3 regions of the Clostridium sp. USBA 49 genome follow, and region 1 is predicted to be linked to each of the others. Evidence: predicted binding sites of a transcription regulator. Region 1 holds the regulator's gene; each other region holds the start of a gene.
What was found. The regulator HrcA, encoded in region 1, represses chaperone genes, less so after heat shock. The targets are predictions, from matches to a motif close to TGTTAGCACTCNNNNNNNNNGAGTGCTAACA.
Positions count from the first base shown of each region.

Region 2: the regulator HrcA is predicted to act here: its motif matches at 2,702-2,732, upstream of htpG (molecular chaperone HtpG).
Region 3: the regulator HrcA is predicted to act here: its motif matches at 4,219-4,249, upstream of groES (co-chaperone GroES).

Region 1 is NZ_FUYD01000002.1:129,678-135,362, reverse strand. Features, by position in the region: gene dnaK (molecular chaperone DnaK) at 1-674, opposite strand, end outside; gene grpE (nucleotide exchange factor GrpE) at 735-1,367, opposite strand; gene hrcA (heat-inducible transcriptional repressor HrcA) at 1,441-2,478, opposite strand; gene hemW (radical SAM family heme chaperone HemW) at 2,681-3,808, opposite strand; gene lepA (translation elongation factor 4) at 3,824-5,629, opposite strand.
Region 2 is NZ_FUYD01000001.1:340,724-346,408, reverse strand. Features, by position in the region: gene B5D11_RS01495 (helix-turn-helix domain-containing protein) at 1-48, shown strand, start outside; gene B5D11_RS01490 (MATE family efflux transporter) at 220-1,620, shown strand; gene larE (ATP-dependent sacrificial sulfur transferase LarE) at 1,759-2,583, shown strand; gene htpG (molecular chaperone HtpG) at 2,804-4,684, shown strand; gene B5D11_RS01475 (glycosyltransferase family 8 protein) at 4,865-5,674, shown strand.
Region 3 is NZ_FUYD01000004.1:79,759-85,443, forward strand. Features, by position in the region: gene B5D11_RS05485 (type II secretion system F family protein) at 1-181, opposite strand, end outside; gene B5D11_RS05490 (GspE/PulE family protein) at 202-1,896, opposite strand; gene groL (chaperonin GroEL) at 2,215-3,843, opposite strand; gene groES (co-chaperone GroES) at 3,869-4,153, opposite strand; gene B5D11_RS05505 (TIGR01906 family membrane protein) at 4,591-5,250, shown strand; gene B5D11_RS05510 (TVP38/TMEM64 family protein) at 5,271-5,685, opposite strand, start outside.

The DNA of each region.
Region 1 (5,685 bases):
CTTAAATCTATTCCATTTTCTTTTTTAAATGTATCAGCTATATAATCTATAATTCTTTGGTCAAAATCATCTCCACCAAGCTTAGTATTACCATTTGTAGACTTAACTTCAAATACTCCATCTCCAAGTTCTAGTATAGATACATCAAATGTACCTCCACCTAAATCATATACAAGTATTTTATGACTTTCATCTTGTTTATCAAGACCATAAGCAAGTGATGCGGCTGTTGGTTCATTTATAATTCTTAAAACTTCAAGTCCTGCAATTTTTCCAGCATCCTTTGTTGCTTGTCTTTGACTATCATTAAAATATGCTGGAACAGTAATAACAGCTTGAGTAACCTTTTCTCCAAGATAAGCTTCTGCATCAGCCTTAATTTTCATTAGTATCATAGCTGAGATTTCTTGTGGAGTATATTCTTTACCATCTATATTTACCTTATAGCTTGTTCCCATATGTCTTTTTATTGATATTATAGTTCTGTCTGGATTAGTTATTGCTTGTCTTTTTGCAATTTGACCTACAAGTCTTTCTCCATTTGCTTGAAATGATACTACAGATGGTGTAGTTCTTCCTCCTTCTGAGTTAGGAATAACTACTGGTTCTCCTCCTTCCATAACTGCTACACATGAATTAGTTGTACCTAAATCGATTCCTATTACTTTTCCCATATTAAAATCCTCCTTTAATTAAATATTCTTTCAAATTTTAAATTGAATATATTTCTGTTTCTAATTTGCAACTTTAACCATACTATATCTTAAAACCTTATTTCCTCTAATATATCCTTTTTGAAATACCTCAACAATTTCTTTTTCTCCATAATTTTCATCTTCAATATGCATAACTGCATTATGAAAATTAGGATCAAATTTTCCATCTGTAGATATTTCTTCTACATTAAGTTTATCTAAACTATCCTTAAATTGCTTAATAACCATGTCAATTCCTTTTTTTATATCTTCAACACTTCCTTCTACAGTAGCAGCCCTTTCTAAATTATCTAAAACTGGTAATATATTTTTTAGAACATCTTCACACGCTTCTGTATATATAGACTCTTTTTCCTTATTAGTTCTTTTTCTGTAATTATCATATTCAGCTGTAATTCTTAATATTTTTTCTTTTAGAGCCTCAATTTCATTATTTAATTTAGTATTTTCATCTTGTAATTTTTTATTTGAATCTTTTAATTCTTTAACCATAGCTTCTAATGAATTCTCTTTATTTTCTTCTATACATTCAAACTCCTTATCTTCTAATATCTCTGCCTCATCAGAAATTTCAGTTTCTTTAGCTTTATCAAAAATATTATCTTCTTTAATTTCTTCAAAAGCAGTTTCATTTTTATTTTCTTTTTCCATTACTCACTTCTTCCTTTCGTAGTTTTTACATTATAAAATATAATTAAATAAAATAATTATTTTTATCAAGAAACTATTTATTATCTAAATACTTTTTGCTCAATGCATCATTTACTTCTTTTACTATTTTAGTAAGAACAGTAACTACTTTTGCATAAGGAATTCTAGTAGGTCCTATAACTCCTATAACTCCTAAAGGTCTATCTCCTAATCTATAAACTCCTGAAATAACGGCACAATCTTTTGCACTTTCAACATAATTTTCTTCTCCTATACTTATAGATATAGAACTATTAGTATTTAAAAGACTTTGAATGAGTTCTTTATTATCTATTAAGTGTAAAAATTCTCTAGCTTTTTCTATATTATTATACTCTGGATAATTAAATATATTTGTTGTACCTTCTAAATAAACCTCAGAGTTCTCTGCTTCATTTAAGCTTTCATAAAGTGCTGGTATGATAGCATCAAATATTTCTTCATGATTAGCCAAATCTATTTTTATACTGTTAATTACAGATAAATTTATTTCTTCAATAGTAAGATTTTTTAATTTATTATTTAAAATGTTGCTTAATTTAATAAGTATACCATTATCAATTGGTTTTTTTATTCTAATTATAGTATTCTTAATCAAACCTGTATCTGTAATTATTACTGCTAAAACTGCATTATTATCAACTTTTACAAGTTGAATAGATTTTAAATAACTTTTTTTAGCAGACGGAGTTTTCACGATGCATGTTAATTTAGTAAGTTCTGATAATAATTGAGTAGCTTGCTTAATAATTTTATCAACTTCGTAAAGAGCTGCATTTAATATTTGATTTTTTATTAAAATTTCTTCTTCTAAAGATAATGAAGTAAGTTTCATTAACTTATCTACATATAATCTATAACCTTTATTTGAAGGCTTTCTTCCAGAAGAAGTATGAAGATGTTCAAGATATCCCATTTCTTCTAAATCAGCCATCTCATTTCTTATAGTTGCAGAACTTATCCCTAAATTATACTTTTTTGCTATGGTTCTGGATCCAACAGGCTCAGCAGTATTAATATAATCATTAATTATAGCCTGAAGTATTTTTATTTTTCTTTCATCCATTTCCATATTTTCCTCCTAATTTATTTAAAAGTTCTGAACATATATTTTGTTAGCACTCAGTATTGGTGAGTGCTAATTGCCATGATTAAAAAATATCACTCTATAATTGTTTTGTCAATTTATTATTAAACACAAAAATAAATTATAATTTAATAAAATATGTATTTAAGTTAATATTCCTCCTATTTTCTTATCTTTTCACTTTATTTTAATTTAATATAAATTCACACATAACTTGATTTGATAATTTAACTCCTTCATAAGAAAGATATATACGATCTTTATTTTTTATTAACAAATTTCTTTTTACAAATTTTTCTATAACATCTTTATATATATCGTAAATATCTATTTTAAATCTATTTTTAAAGTCTTTTATGGATATTCCTTCTATTTTTCTAAGACCTAAAAACATAAATTCTTCCATTTCATCTTCTATAGTATTTTTATATTCTTCTATTACTGCATTTTTATTTTTATTTATCATATTTATATATTTTTCTATATCATCATAATTTTTATACCTTAATCCTTCTATATATGAATGCGCTCCAGATCCACATCCTATATAATCTTTTAGGTTCCAATATGTTAAATTATGCTTGCATTCTAAATTTTTTTTTGAAAAATTAGATATTTCATATTGTAAATATCCATTATCTTTTAAAAAATTTACACAAAAATCATACATTGCTACTACGTCATCTTCATCAGGAAGGTTTAATTTTCCTTTTCTATCCATATCATAAAAAACAGTTCCTTCTTCAACTATTAAGCTATAACAAGATATATGTTCTGGATTTAATTTTATAACTTCATTAAGAGTTTCTTTAAAGTCATTTAAACTTTGATTTGGAAGTCCCATCATTAAATCAACATTAATATTATTAAAACCTATTTTCCTTGCTTCATTATAAGTATTTATAAACTGTTCTCTGTTATGTATTCTTCCTATTTTTTTTAACAAACTATTTTGCCATGCTTGAAGCCCTATGCTTAATCTATTTACTCCCATGCTTTTAAAAAATTCAAGCTTTTCTTTACTGAAACTATCTGGGTTACCTTCAACTGTAAATTCAAAATTTTCATCTTTATCTAAATTATCGATAGAATTTTTTAAAATATTTAAACACTCTAATGTTAAATAGGTGGGAGTTCCCCCACCTATAAAAATTGTGTTAACTTTTTTATTTACTTTAAAATTTATCTCCTTACATAAAGCCAAAATATATTCATACATAAAATTTTCTTTACCTGAAAATGATGGGAAATCACAATATAAGCACTTTTGTCTACAAAACGGAATATGTATATATAATGATATTCCATTATTCATAAATATTTTCCCCTTTTAATCTATTTTTAAAATTGACATAAAAGCTTCTTGAGGTACTTCTACTGTACCTATTTGTCTCATTCTCTTTTTACCTTCTTTTTGTTTTTCTAGGAGTTTCTTTTTCCTAGTTATATCTCCTCCATAACATTTTGCAAGTACATCTTTTCTAAGTGCTTTCACAGTTTCTCTAGCTATTATCTTACCACCTACTGCGGCTTGAATTGGTATTTCAAACTGTTGTCTTGGAATTATTTCTTTTAATTTTTCAGCTATACCTCTTCCTCTACTATAGGCTCTTTCTTCCGGTACAATCATAGAGAGAGCATCTACTACATCGCCATTTAATAATATATCTAATTTTACAAGTTTACTTTTAGCATAGCCTTTTAATTCGTAATCCAATGAAGCATATCCTCTTGTTCTAGATTTTAACACATCAAAAAAATCATATATTATTTCATTTAAAGGAATATCATAATTAAGTACTGCCCTTGTTGCTTCAATATATTGCATATCTTTAAATATACCTCTCCTATTTTGGCATAGTTCCATAACAGCTCCAACATAATCAGTAGGAGTAATTATAGATGCTTTTACAATAGGTTCTTCCATGTATTCTATCTTAGAAGGTTCTGGCATATTAGTTGGATTTGTAAGTTCTATTGTACTTCCATCTGTTTTAGTTATTTTATAAATAACAGAAGGAGCAGTAGTTATAATATTTATATTATATTCTCTTTCTATTCTTTCTTGAATAACTTCCATATGAAGAAGTCCTAAAAAACCACATCTAAATCCAAAGCCTAATGCTATTGATGTTTCTGGTTCAAAGCTTAAAGCAGCATCATTTAATTGAAGTTTTTCAAGTGCTTCTTTAAGTTCTTCATAATCAGCTCCATCTACTGGATATATTCCGCTAAAAACCATAGGTACAGCAGGCCTATAACCTTCAAGTGGTTCTTTAGCTGGTCTATCTGCTTCTGTTATAGTATCTCCAACTCTCGCATCTTTAACAACCTTAATTGAAGCTGTTAAATAACCTACATCTCCTGCACGAAGCTCATCTATAGGTTTCATTTGAGGTACAAATACTCCGATTTCTGTAACATCATATATTTTATTTGTAGCCATTAGTTTAATCTTAGTCCCAACTTTTATCTTTCCTTCTTTAATTCTTATATGACATATAACTCCTTTATAACTATCATAATAAGAATCGAATATAAGTGCTCTTAAAGGAGCTTCTTCGTCACCTTCTGGTGCAGGAATATTCTCAACTATTGCTTCTAAAACTTTATCTATGTTTAATCCAGATTTTGCAGAAATAAGAGGTGCATTTTCTGCTTCAATACCAATTACATCTTCTATTTCTTTTTTAACTTCGTCTGGTCTTGCACTTGCAAGATCTATTTTATTTATTACAGGTACAATTTCAAGATTATGATCTATTGCAAGATAAGTGTTAGCTAAAGTTTGAGCTTGTATACCTTGAGTAGCATCTACAACTAATACAGCACCCTCGCAAGCTGCAAGGCTTCTAGATACTTCATAATTAAAATCTACATGTCCTGGAGTATCTATAAGATTTAATATGTATTCTTCTCCATTTTCTCTTCTATAAACAAGTCTTGCAGCTTGAGCTTTTATTGTAATTCCTCTTTCTCTCTCAAGTTCCATATTATCAAGTACTTGCTCTTCCATTTCTCGTTGGGTTAAAGTTCCTGTTTTTTCAATTAATCTATCTGCAAGAGTAGATTTTCCGTGATCTATATGGGCAATTATCGAAAAATTTCTTATATGTTTTTGTCTGTCTGTAGCCATAACTTTTACCCCCATTGTGTAAATAAATCAAAATAAATTATATCATAATAATTAAG
Region 2 (5,685 bases), on a different contig from region 1:
GGTTACGGTGCATTACTAATTTTAATAAAAAAAGTACAAAAATACTAAAAATACGGTGTTTTTGTACTTTTTCTTTTAATCATATCTGCATAAATTAGCTTAAATGTACCTTTTATTGAGCTTATAAGTGAATGTAATAAATTTACTAAAATTATATAATAAGACTATAGGAACTTATAATTTTAAAATTATACTATATTAAAGATTGAGGTGAGAGCATTGGGAATCGATGATAAAATTTTCGAGAAAGAGAAAATAATAAAATTGCTGTTTAAATTTGCTATACCAGCTATCATTTCTCTATTGGTATCTGAATTATATAACATGGTAGATACTGTATTTGTTGGCCGATATGTCGGACCTAATGCTATTGCAGCTCTAACTGTTGTATTTCCTATTCAAAGATTTTTAACATCTATAGGAATGCTTATAGCCGTAGGAACATCAACTTATGTATCAAGAAGTTTAGGTAAAAAAGATTTAATTGAGATAAGAAAAATTATAGTTAGTGCTTTTATAATCACACTGACATTCATAATAGCTACTTCTTCATTTATATTCATAATAAAAAAACCACTTCTTTATAAACTAGGAGCTAGCAGCTTAAGTTTTTATCTAGCCAATGAATATATAAAAGTCATTCTGTTTGGCAGTATTTTTCAATGTTTATCTTTGGTGTTATGTAATATTATGACTTCTTTAGGAAATGCAAACATGACAATTTATGCAACATCAATTGGTGCCATATTAAATATTATTTTAGATTATATTTTGGTAGTAAACATGGGAATAGGAGTAAAAGGTGCTGCAATAGCAACAGTTATTTCTCAAATTATATCCTGTATATTTGTATTTTATAAATTTAGAAAAGTAATTAATAATTTTAAAATTAAATTTTCGATAAAATGCATTAAAGAAGCTTTAGATAAGAATTTAATTCAAGGAATTATTGCCATTGGTTTTTCTACTTTTATAGTTGAAATTTCAGATGCCATTGTAGCTGTAATTTTAAATAATTTACTTTATTCTACTGGTGGAGATAGTGCAATAATAATTGTTGGTATAGTAACTAAAGTTTCTATGTTTATGTTTATTGCTATAATTGGAATTAGTTCTGCAATGCAGCCTATTGCAGCATATAATTTTGGTGCTAAAAAATTTAATAAAGTAAAGAAAACAGTTTCTTTATCAATAGAAATTGTAACTATAACTTCTTTAGTGTTTTTTATAATTATTAATTTATTTGCAACTAAAATTATAGGATTTTTCTTACAAGATAAAGAAATATTATATTCAACTGTGAAAGCTTTAAGAATATGCATTTTCTTACTTCCTTTAACTGGAGTATATTATATTGCAATATATTATTATCAAGCAATAAAAGAAGCCAAAAAAAGTTTCTTATTATCTATTTTTAGGCAGTTGATTGCATTTATACCATTAGCTATTATATTTGTTGAACTGTTAGGTACAATTGGAGTATGGATAGCATATCCCGTTTCTGATGCAATTTCAACCATACTTTCTATATATCTTTTAAGAAAATCACCTAAGAAAGAAGTAAAAATAAATGTAAATACAATTACTAATAAAACAATTCTCTTGAATAAAATAAGTTAATCAAAATAGGATATTGCAAAAATTATTTTAAAATAATTTTTGCAATATCCTATTTTTCTATAAAAAATAAACAAATATTTTTATTTATAGTATAATTGGAATGTAAAAGTTTTTTTAATATAGGAGGTAAAAATATTTATGGAATTAATGGATAAATTTCAAAAATTAAAAGATATACTTAAAGAGGCAGGAAGTGGAGCTATCGCTTACTCAGGTGGTGTAGATAGTACATTTTTATTAAAGGTTGCTTATGATGTACTTAAAGATAATATTATAGCTGTTACAGCCAGGTCATCATCATATCCTGAAAGAGAATTTAACGAAGCAAAAGAATATATAAAACAAATTGGTGCAAAACATGTAATTATAACATCTGAAGAATTAGATATAGAAGGATTTTCTAAAAATCCTGTTAATAGATGTTATTTTTGTAAAACTGAGTTGTTTTCCAAAGTTAGAAAAGAAGCTGATAAATATGGGCTTAAACATGTATTTGATGGCTCAAATTTTGATGATATTGGAGATTTTAGACCAGGTATGAAAGCAGCAAAGGAACAAGGAGTAATAAGCCCATTAAAATTAGCAGAACTTACTAAAGATGATATTCGAAAGCTATCAAAGATGCTTAATCTGCCAACTTGGAATAAACCTTCTTTTGCCTGTCTTTCTTCAAGATTTCCATATGGAAAAGAAATAACCATTGATAAATTAAGTATGGTTGAAAAAGCAGAGCAATTTTTAATAGATATGGGATTTAAACAACTAAGAGTAAGACATCATGATGAAATTGCCAGAATTGAAGTTGCTCCAGAAGACAGAGCACGTTTTTTTGATTTAGATATAATGGATAAAATAGGTAATGAACTTAAAAAAATAGGATTTAAATATGTAACTTTAGATTTAATAGGATATAGAACTGGAAGCATGAATGAAGTTTTATCAGAAGAAGAAAAGGTTGTATAATATAATTATGAAATTTTAGATTGTATAGAAAAATTTTTATTTCTCACAAAGTTATTTACAATGAAATTTACATAAATATATTGACTTAAACATTAAAAGGTGTTATATAAAAATTATGGATTAGCACTCAAAATATTAGAGTGCTAATAAAATTTAATTTTATAGACAAATATGTTATATAGTCCTATACAATAGATTAATAACGAAAGGGGAAGTTTATATGGAAACAAAACAGTTTAAAGCAGAGTCTAAAAGACTCTTAGACCTTATGATTAATTCCATTTATACTAATAAGGAGATTTTTTTAAGAGAACTTATTTCAAATGCTAGTGATGCAATAGATAAGATTTATTACAAAACATTAAAAGATGATTCTCTTACATTTAATAAGGAAGATTATTTTATTAAAGTAATACCTGATAAAGAAAACAGAATATTAAAAGTTTCAGATACTGGTATTGGAATGACAAAAGAAGAATTAGATGAAAATCTTGGAGTTATAGCAAAAAGTGGTTCATTAAAATTTAAAACTGAAAATGAAATAAAAGATGGATATGACATAATAGGACAATTCGGTGTTGGATTTTATTCTGCATTTATGGTTGCTGATAAAGTTACTGTTATAAGCAAAGCTTTGGGAAGTGATGAAGCTTATAAATGGGAATCTAAAGGGGTAGAAGGATATACTATTGAAAAGTGTGAAAAGGACTCTGTTGGTACAGATATAATAATGAAAATAAAAGAAAATACTGAAGATGAAAATTATGATGAATTTTTAGATGAATATAGATTAAAATCTATTATAAAGAAATATTCTGATTTTATAAGATACCCAATTAAAATGGATATAACAAAAAGCAGATTAAAAGAAGGAACTGAAAATGAATATGAAGAATACAAAGAAGAAGAAATTATAAATAGTATGGTTCCAATATGGAGAAAGAATAAAAATGAGCTTACTAAAGAAGATTATGATAATTTTTATTCTGAAAAACATTATGGATTCGATAAACCTTTAAAACATATTCATATAAGTGTTGATGGAGCAGTAAATTATAATGCTATTTTATATATTCCTGAAAAAATGCCATATGATTTTTATACTAAAGAATATGAAAAAGGTTTAGAGCTTTATTCTAATGGTGTTATGATTATGAATAAATGCCCAGATTTATTGCCTGATTACTTTGGATTTGTAAAAGGTATAGTTGATTCAGAAGATTTATCTCTTAATATATCTAGAGAAATACTTCAACATGACAGGCAATTAAAACTTATTGCTAAAAACATAAAGAATAAAATTAAAAATGAATTAGAAAATATGCTTAAAAATGAAAGAGATAAATATGAAAAATTTTATAAGTCCTTTGGAAGACAATTAAAATATGGTATTTATAGTGAATTTGGAAGTAATAGAGATGTATTACAAGATTTATTAATGTTTTACTCATCAAAAGAAAAGAAGTTGGTTACTTTAAATGAGTATGTATCAAGAATGCCCAAAGAACAAAAATATATATATTATGCAGTAGGAGAATCAATTGAAAGAATTGAAAAGCTTCCGCAAGCAGAGCTTGTACAAGATAAAGGATACGAAATTTTATACTTTACAGATGATATAGATGAATTTGCAGTTAAAATGTTAATGCAATATAAAGATAAAGAATTTAAATCTGTTTCAAGCGGCGATTTAGGAATAGAGTCAGAACAGGATAAAGATTCTAATAAAGATCAAAATGAAGAAAATAAGGATTTATTTAATAAAATGAAAGAAATTTTAGGTGATAAAGTTAAAGATGTAAGAGCTTCAAAAAGATTAAAGAATCATCCTGTATGTTTGTCAAATGAAGGTGAAATATCAATTGAAATGGAAAAAATATTAAATTCTATGCCAAATGACCAAAAAATAAAAGCAGATAAAATTTTAGAGATAAATGTAAATCATGATGTGTTTAAATCATTGAAAGAAGCTTTTCAAAATGATAAAGATAAACTTGAACTTTATACAAATTTATTATATAATCAAGCTCTTCTTATTGAAGGATTACCAATAAATGATCCTTTGGAGTTTACAAATAATATTTGTAAAATAATGAAATAATAAAAAACAAAGAATAAATAATAAATAAAGGCCGCTTTCAATATATTTTTTTGAAAGCGGCTTCTATTTGTAGTAATATAAGGTAAAATATAATATATAAATAAATTTATAAATAAAATTGTTTTAGGGAATTTTAGTAAATATGTTCAAATTTTATAGAAGCAGGAGTGGTGTATTTATATGAATATACTTGTAACATTAAATTCTAATTATATTAAGCCTTTAAAAGTTATGCTTAAATCACTTTTTTTTAGCAATCCCAAAGAAAAATTTACCATTTACTTAATGCATTCAAGCATTAAAGATGAAGAATTAGAAGATTTAAATAATTTTATTAAAATGCATGGAAGTCAGTTAGAAATATTATATATAGATAATAGCTATTTTGAAGATGCACCAATTATATTACATTATACAAAAGAAATGTATTATAGGCTTTTAGCATTTAAATTTTTGCCAAAAGAAATTGATCGTGTATTATATTTAGATCCAGATATTTTAATTATAAATCCAATTAGAGAATTATATGATATGGATATTAATGAATATCTTTATGCCGCAGCATATCATGATAAAATTACAGTTAAAGGAATTAATAAGTTAAGATTATATCCTTATGAAATTAATGCTTATTATAATTCTGGAGTTCTTTTAATGAATTTAGAACTTCAAAGAAAATTTATAAATGAAAATGAAATATACAAATTTGTAGAAAAAAATAAAGCAAAGCTTATTATGCCTGATCAAGATATACTAAATGCTTTATATTCAAAAAAAATAAAAAGTCTAGATGAAAAATTATATAATTATGATGTTAGATATTATCGTTATTATAAGATTATGACTAATGGTATGTGTGATATGGATTATGTTATAAAAAACACAGTAATTCTTCATTTTTGTGGTAAGAAAAAACCTTGGCATGAAGATTATAATGGAAGATTTCATGCTTTATATAAGCATTATGAAAAATTAGCAATGAACTTTTAATATAAAACAAA
Region 3 (5,685 bases), on a different contig from region 1:
TTGTTACTCTATTAAAAATTTCAAAATTGATTTTCCCTCTTTCATTTATTTCTTCTATTTTAAGGGGATAATAATTATTAGTACTTATCATAGAAATAACGTCATCTTTAGATGTACCATTATAAGTTCCTTCAATTTTTTCTCCTTTTTCATTCACTGCTTTATATTTATAAAGAGGCATAATTATTAATCACCTCATTTCTATTCTTTTAAAAATGTAATTTTAACTAATTCTTCAACTGTAGTAATACCTTTTAAGACTAAGTCTCTGCAATACGTTTTTAAAGTTTTCATACCTTTTTTTATTGATAGCTCCCTTAATGCTTCAGAGTTTATATTTTTCATTATATAATCTTTATGTTCTTTATCTATTTTCATTATTTCATAGACTCCGGTTCTTCCTAAATATCCAGAGTTATTACAAAAAGCACATCCTTTTCCTTTACTTAAAATTATATGCTCATTTTCATTACATGAAAGAATAGATTTTTCATATGAATTAGCTTCATATGATGTTTTACATCTAGGACATATTTTTCTTACAAGCCTTTGAGCTATAATTCCTTCAATAGAACTTGCTAATAAATAAGGTTCTATTCCCATATCTATTAGTCTTGCTATAGAAGAAGGTGCATCATTTGTATGAAGGGTGCTTAATACCAAGTGCCCTGTTATAGCTGCTCTAACAGCTATTTGAGCTGTTTCTTCATCTCTTATTTCTCCTATCATAATTATATCAGGATCCTGCCTTAAAATAGACCTTAGTCCATTAGCAAAAGTAAGACCTGATTTAACATTAACATTAACTTGATTTATTCCTTCAAGCATATATTCAACTGGATCTTCTATAGTAATTATATTTTTATCTTCATTATTTAATTCATTTAATATAGTATATAGTGTAGTAGACTTTCCAGAGCCTGTAGGTCCTGTTACAAGTATTATTCCATGAGGGCTTTTTATAATATTTTTAATTTTTTTAATATCTTCATCTTCCATTCCAAGTTTATCTATCCCAACTTGATAATTATCTCTATCGAGAATTCTTATAACTACTTTTTCTCCAAAAACAGTTGGAAGTATTGATACTCTTAGATCAACTTCTTTTTCTCCAACTTTTGTAATAATTCGTCCATCTTGTGGAATTCTTTTTTCTGCTATATTTAAATTAGCAAGTATTTTTAACCTTGTAACTAAAGCAGCTTGAGAATCAATTCCTACCGTTGAAACCTGAACAAGTTGTCCATCTATTCTATATCTTATTCTTACATACTTTTCAAAAGGTTCAATATGTATATCGCTAGCTCTAGTTTCTAATGCATTTTTTATAAGATAATCTACCATTTTAACAACAGGAGCATTTTTTATATTATTAAATTCTTCTTCTTCAATTTGATTTTGAAGCTTACTTACTCCCAACTTTTCTTTTGATAGTTCCTCTGCAGCTTTAAGTACTTGCTGATCAGAATAATATCTTTCTATGTATTTTTTTATTTCACTTTTAAGTGCTATATAAGTTTCAACTTCAAATCCTGACGCTATAGAAACATCATCAATTGCAAATATATTTAAAGGATCCCACATAGCTATTTTTATTTTGTTTTCATTAAATCCAAATGGAATTAGATCATGTTTTAAACATATGCTTTCTGGAACTGATTTTATTGCTTTTTTGTCTATTGTTATACTATCTATATTTATCCTTTGAATTCCAGTCTGTTTTTCTAGTACCTCTATAATATCTTCTTCTGTAACTAATCCATCATCTATTAAAATTTCTCCAAGCTTTTTCCCTAAAGTTCTTTGTTTCATTAATGATTCTCTAAGCTGGAGCATTGAGATTTTACCTTCTTGAACTAATAAATCTCCTAGCCTTCTTTTAACCTTAAATTCCATAGGATAATACTCCTTAAATGAATTTTTTAATATAATTAATGCAATATTTTATATACTTTGTTAATTTTTTAATTATTGTAATTATTTTAATTTTATATAAATTATATTTAAAATTATATAATATTTTATGTAATTTAATAATTTTTATTTATGTTATTATTATACATTTAATCATAAGTATACACAATATATAAAATAGTATAAATTTACATATTTTTATTTATTTTTTTATATTTTATCATAATTGTGGTTTTATCAATATTCTTTTTTCAAAAAATAAAAAATTCCCCAATATAGGGGAATTCTTTATTTTTTATTTTAATACATTCCGTCCATTCCCATTCCGCCAGCAGGCATTGCTGGTGCTGGGTTCTTTTCTGGTATATCAGCAACTACACTTTCAGTTGTTAAGAAAGTAGCTGCTACTGAAGCTGCATTTTGAAGTGCGCTTCTTGTAACTTTAGTTGGGTCAACTATACCAGCTTTGATCATATTTACATAAGTTTCATGTAAAGCGTCAAATCCTGTTCCTGGTTCGCTGTTTCTAATTTTTTCTATTATTACAGAACCTTCAAGTCCAGCATTGAATGCTATTTGTCTTACTGGCTCTTCTAATGCTCTCTTTATAATGTTTATACCAACTTGAACATCTGGTTCATCTGAAGTAAGTTTAGCAACTTCATTTATTACATTAATATATGCAGTTCCACCACCTGGGACTATACCTTCTTCAACAGCTGCTTTTGTAGCTGCTAGTGCATCTTCTATTCTAAGTTTTCTTTCTTTAAGCTCTGTTTCAGTAGCTGCACCAACTTTTATAACTGCAACTCCTCCAGCAAGTTTAGCTAATCTTTCTTGTAATTTTTCTCTATCAAAATCTGAAGTAGTTTCTTCTATTTGAGCTTTTATTTGGTTAACTCTATTATGAATTTCGTTTGCGTCGCCTTTTCCGTTAACTATTGTAGTATTTTCTTTAGAAACTTTTACGCTTTCAGCTCTTCCAAGCATATCAATAGTAACTTCTTTTAAATCTCTTCCTAATTCTTCAGATATAACTTCTCCACCAGTAAGTATTGCTATATCTTGAAGCATTTCTTTTCTTCTATCTCCAAATCCTGGTGCTTTAACTCCTACGCAAGTGAATGTTCCTCTTAATTTATTAACAACTAATGTAGCTAATGCTTCTCCTTCTATATCATCAGCTATTATTAAAAGTTTCTTTCCTTGTTGAACTATTTGTTCAAGTATTGGAAGGATTTCTTGTATGTTAGAAATCTTTTTATCAGTTATAAGTATATATGGATCGTCTAGAACAGCTTCCATTTTTTCAGTATCAGTAACCATATATGGGCTTACATATCCTCTATCAAACTGCATTCCTTCAACAACATCTAATTCAGTGCCCATAGATTTTGATTCTTCAACTGTTATAACACCTTCATTACCTACTTTTTCCATAGCATCAGCTATAAGCTTTCCTATTTCTTCGTCAGCAGCTGATATTGAAGCAACTCTAGCTATGTCTTCTTTTCCATCAACTGGTCTTGAAATCTTTTTGATTTCTTCAACAGCTTTTTCTACGGCTTTATTGATACCAGTTCTTATAAGCATTGGATTAGCTCCAGCTGTAACATTTTTTAATCCTTCTCTTATTATTGCTTGAGCAAGAAGTGTTGCTGTAGTAGTTCCATCTCCTGCTACATCATTAGTTTTTGTAGCAACTTCTTTAACAAGTTGTGCTCCCATATTTTCAAAAGGATCTTCTAATTCAATTTCTCTTGCTATTGTAACTCCATCATTAGTTATAAGAGGAGCACCAAATTTTTTATCTAAAACTACATTTCTTCCTTTTGGTCCAAGTGTTATTTTTACAGTGTCAGCTAAAGCATCTACACCTCTTTGCATTGCTCTTCTAGCTTCTTCACCATATAATATCTTTTTAGCCATTTTACATCCCTCCAAACTTAATTAATTATTCAACAATTGCTAAAATATCATCTTGTTTTATAATAGTATATTCTTCGCCGTCAACTTTAACTTCAGTACCGGCATACTTAGAAAATAATACTTTATCTCCTACTTTAACTTCCATCTTTACTTCTTTTCCATCAACTAATCCACCAGGTCCTACTGCTACAACCTCAGCTTCTTGTGGTTTTTCTTTAGCAGTACCTGTTAATACTATACCGCTTTTTGTTTTTTCCTCAGCTTCCAATCTTTTAATAACAACTCTGTCACCAAGTGGTCTAATTCTCATTTAAACCCCTCCTTAAACTTTTTTATAATTTATGATTAATAATATTATAAACTTAAATTCATTATTGTTAGCACTCAACATTAATGAGTGCTAACACAATTATTATAATAATTAATACTTAGAATAATAGCAAATGTCATATTTTAACTTATTTGCTCATTTAACCTTGAAAATATAATTTTATTATAAAATATTTTAATAATTTGCCTTTTTACTCTTTTTTTTATTATATTTCTAAATTTATAATGAATTAATTAATTTTGATTAAAATTTCAATTTGATAATTTTATCCAAAATAAAACTCAAACAATAAATATTATTATCTTATAAATTTAAATTTATACATGAAAAAATCTAATTAAAATATAATAGTTGACTAAATATATACTGTTTTATAAAATAAATAGTATATTTTATAATCGGAGGATTTTTTTTTAATGAATAAATCAAATAATTTTTTTTATAAATTTACAAATTTTTTATTATCTATAACTATTGCATTATTTTTAATATCTTTATCTGTTAATATTACTTTATCATTTAAAAAATTATATTATTTAGATATTGATTATTTAAATATATCTAAAAATTATGGAATGCAAAAGGAAGAAATTATTAAAAATTATGATATATTAATAGATTATCTTAAAAATAAAAATATAACTAAACTTAATATGCCTTCTTTTAAAACTTCTAAAGAAGGTGAAATACATTTTGCTGAAGTAAAAAATATATTTATTAAATTTAATACTATTATGTATATTACTTTCTTTTTAAGTTTATTTGGAATATTTTATAAAATAAAAAAAAGAAATTTTAAATTTTTAAAACTAAGTTCTATATTTCTTATATCTATTCCTATATTGCTTTCTGTACCTTTTGCTATAAACTTTGATAAAAGTTTCACTATTTTCCATAAAATATTTTTTAATAACGATTATTGGGAATTTGATCCTGAACTTGATCCTATTATAAATGTTCTTCCTGAAGAATTTTTCTTTCATTGTGCAATTTTTATTTTAGCTATATTATCAATATTCAGCATAATTTTATATTTATCTTACATAAAAATAAAAAGACATCATAATGAAATATAAAATTCATTATGATGTCTTTTTTATTCCTTTCTAATTAAAGATTTTATAATTTTTTCACCTTTAAAAATTCCAACTATAAATAAAATAGATGCAGTTATTGCAATAATAATAAGCATATTTTTATTGCCTGAATACATTTTAAAACCAAAAAATGCTGATAAAAATATACCTGGAATTCTGCCTGCTGTAGAATAAATCATAAAATTTTTAAATTTTATATTTGAAATACCACATATATAAGCTAAAACATCTTTAGGTATGCCAGGAATTAAATATAATAAAAAAATTGCAAAATTAATATTTCCAAGTTTTAAAATTTTATCAAAAAATTTTATATGTTTCTTTGATATTATTTTTTCTATAAAAGGCTTACCATAAAATCTAGATATAGAATATACAATAGCACTTCCTATAGTTATGCCTAATAACGAAAGA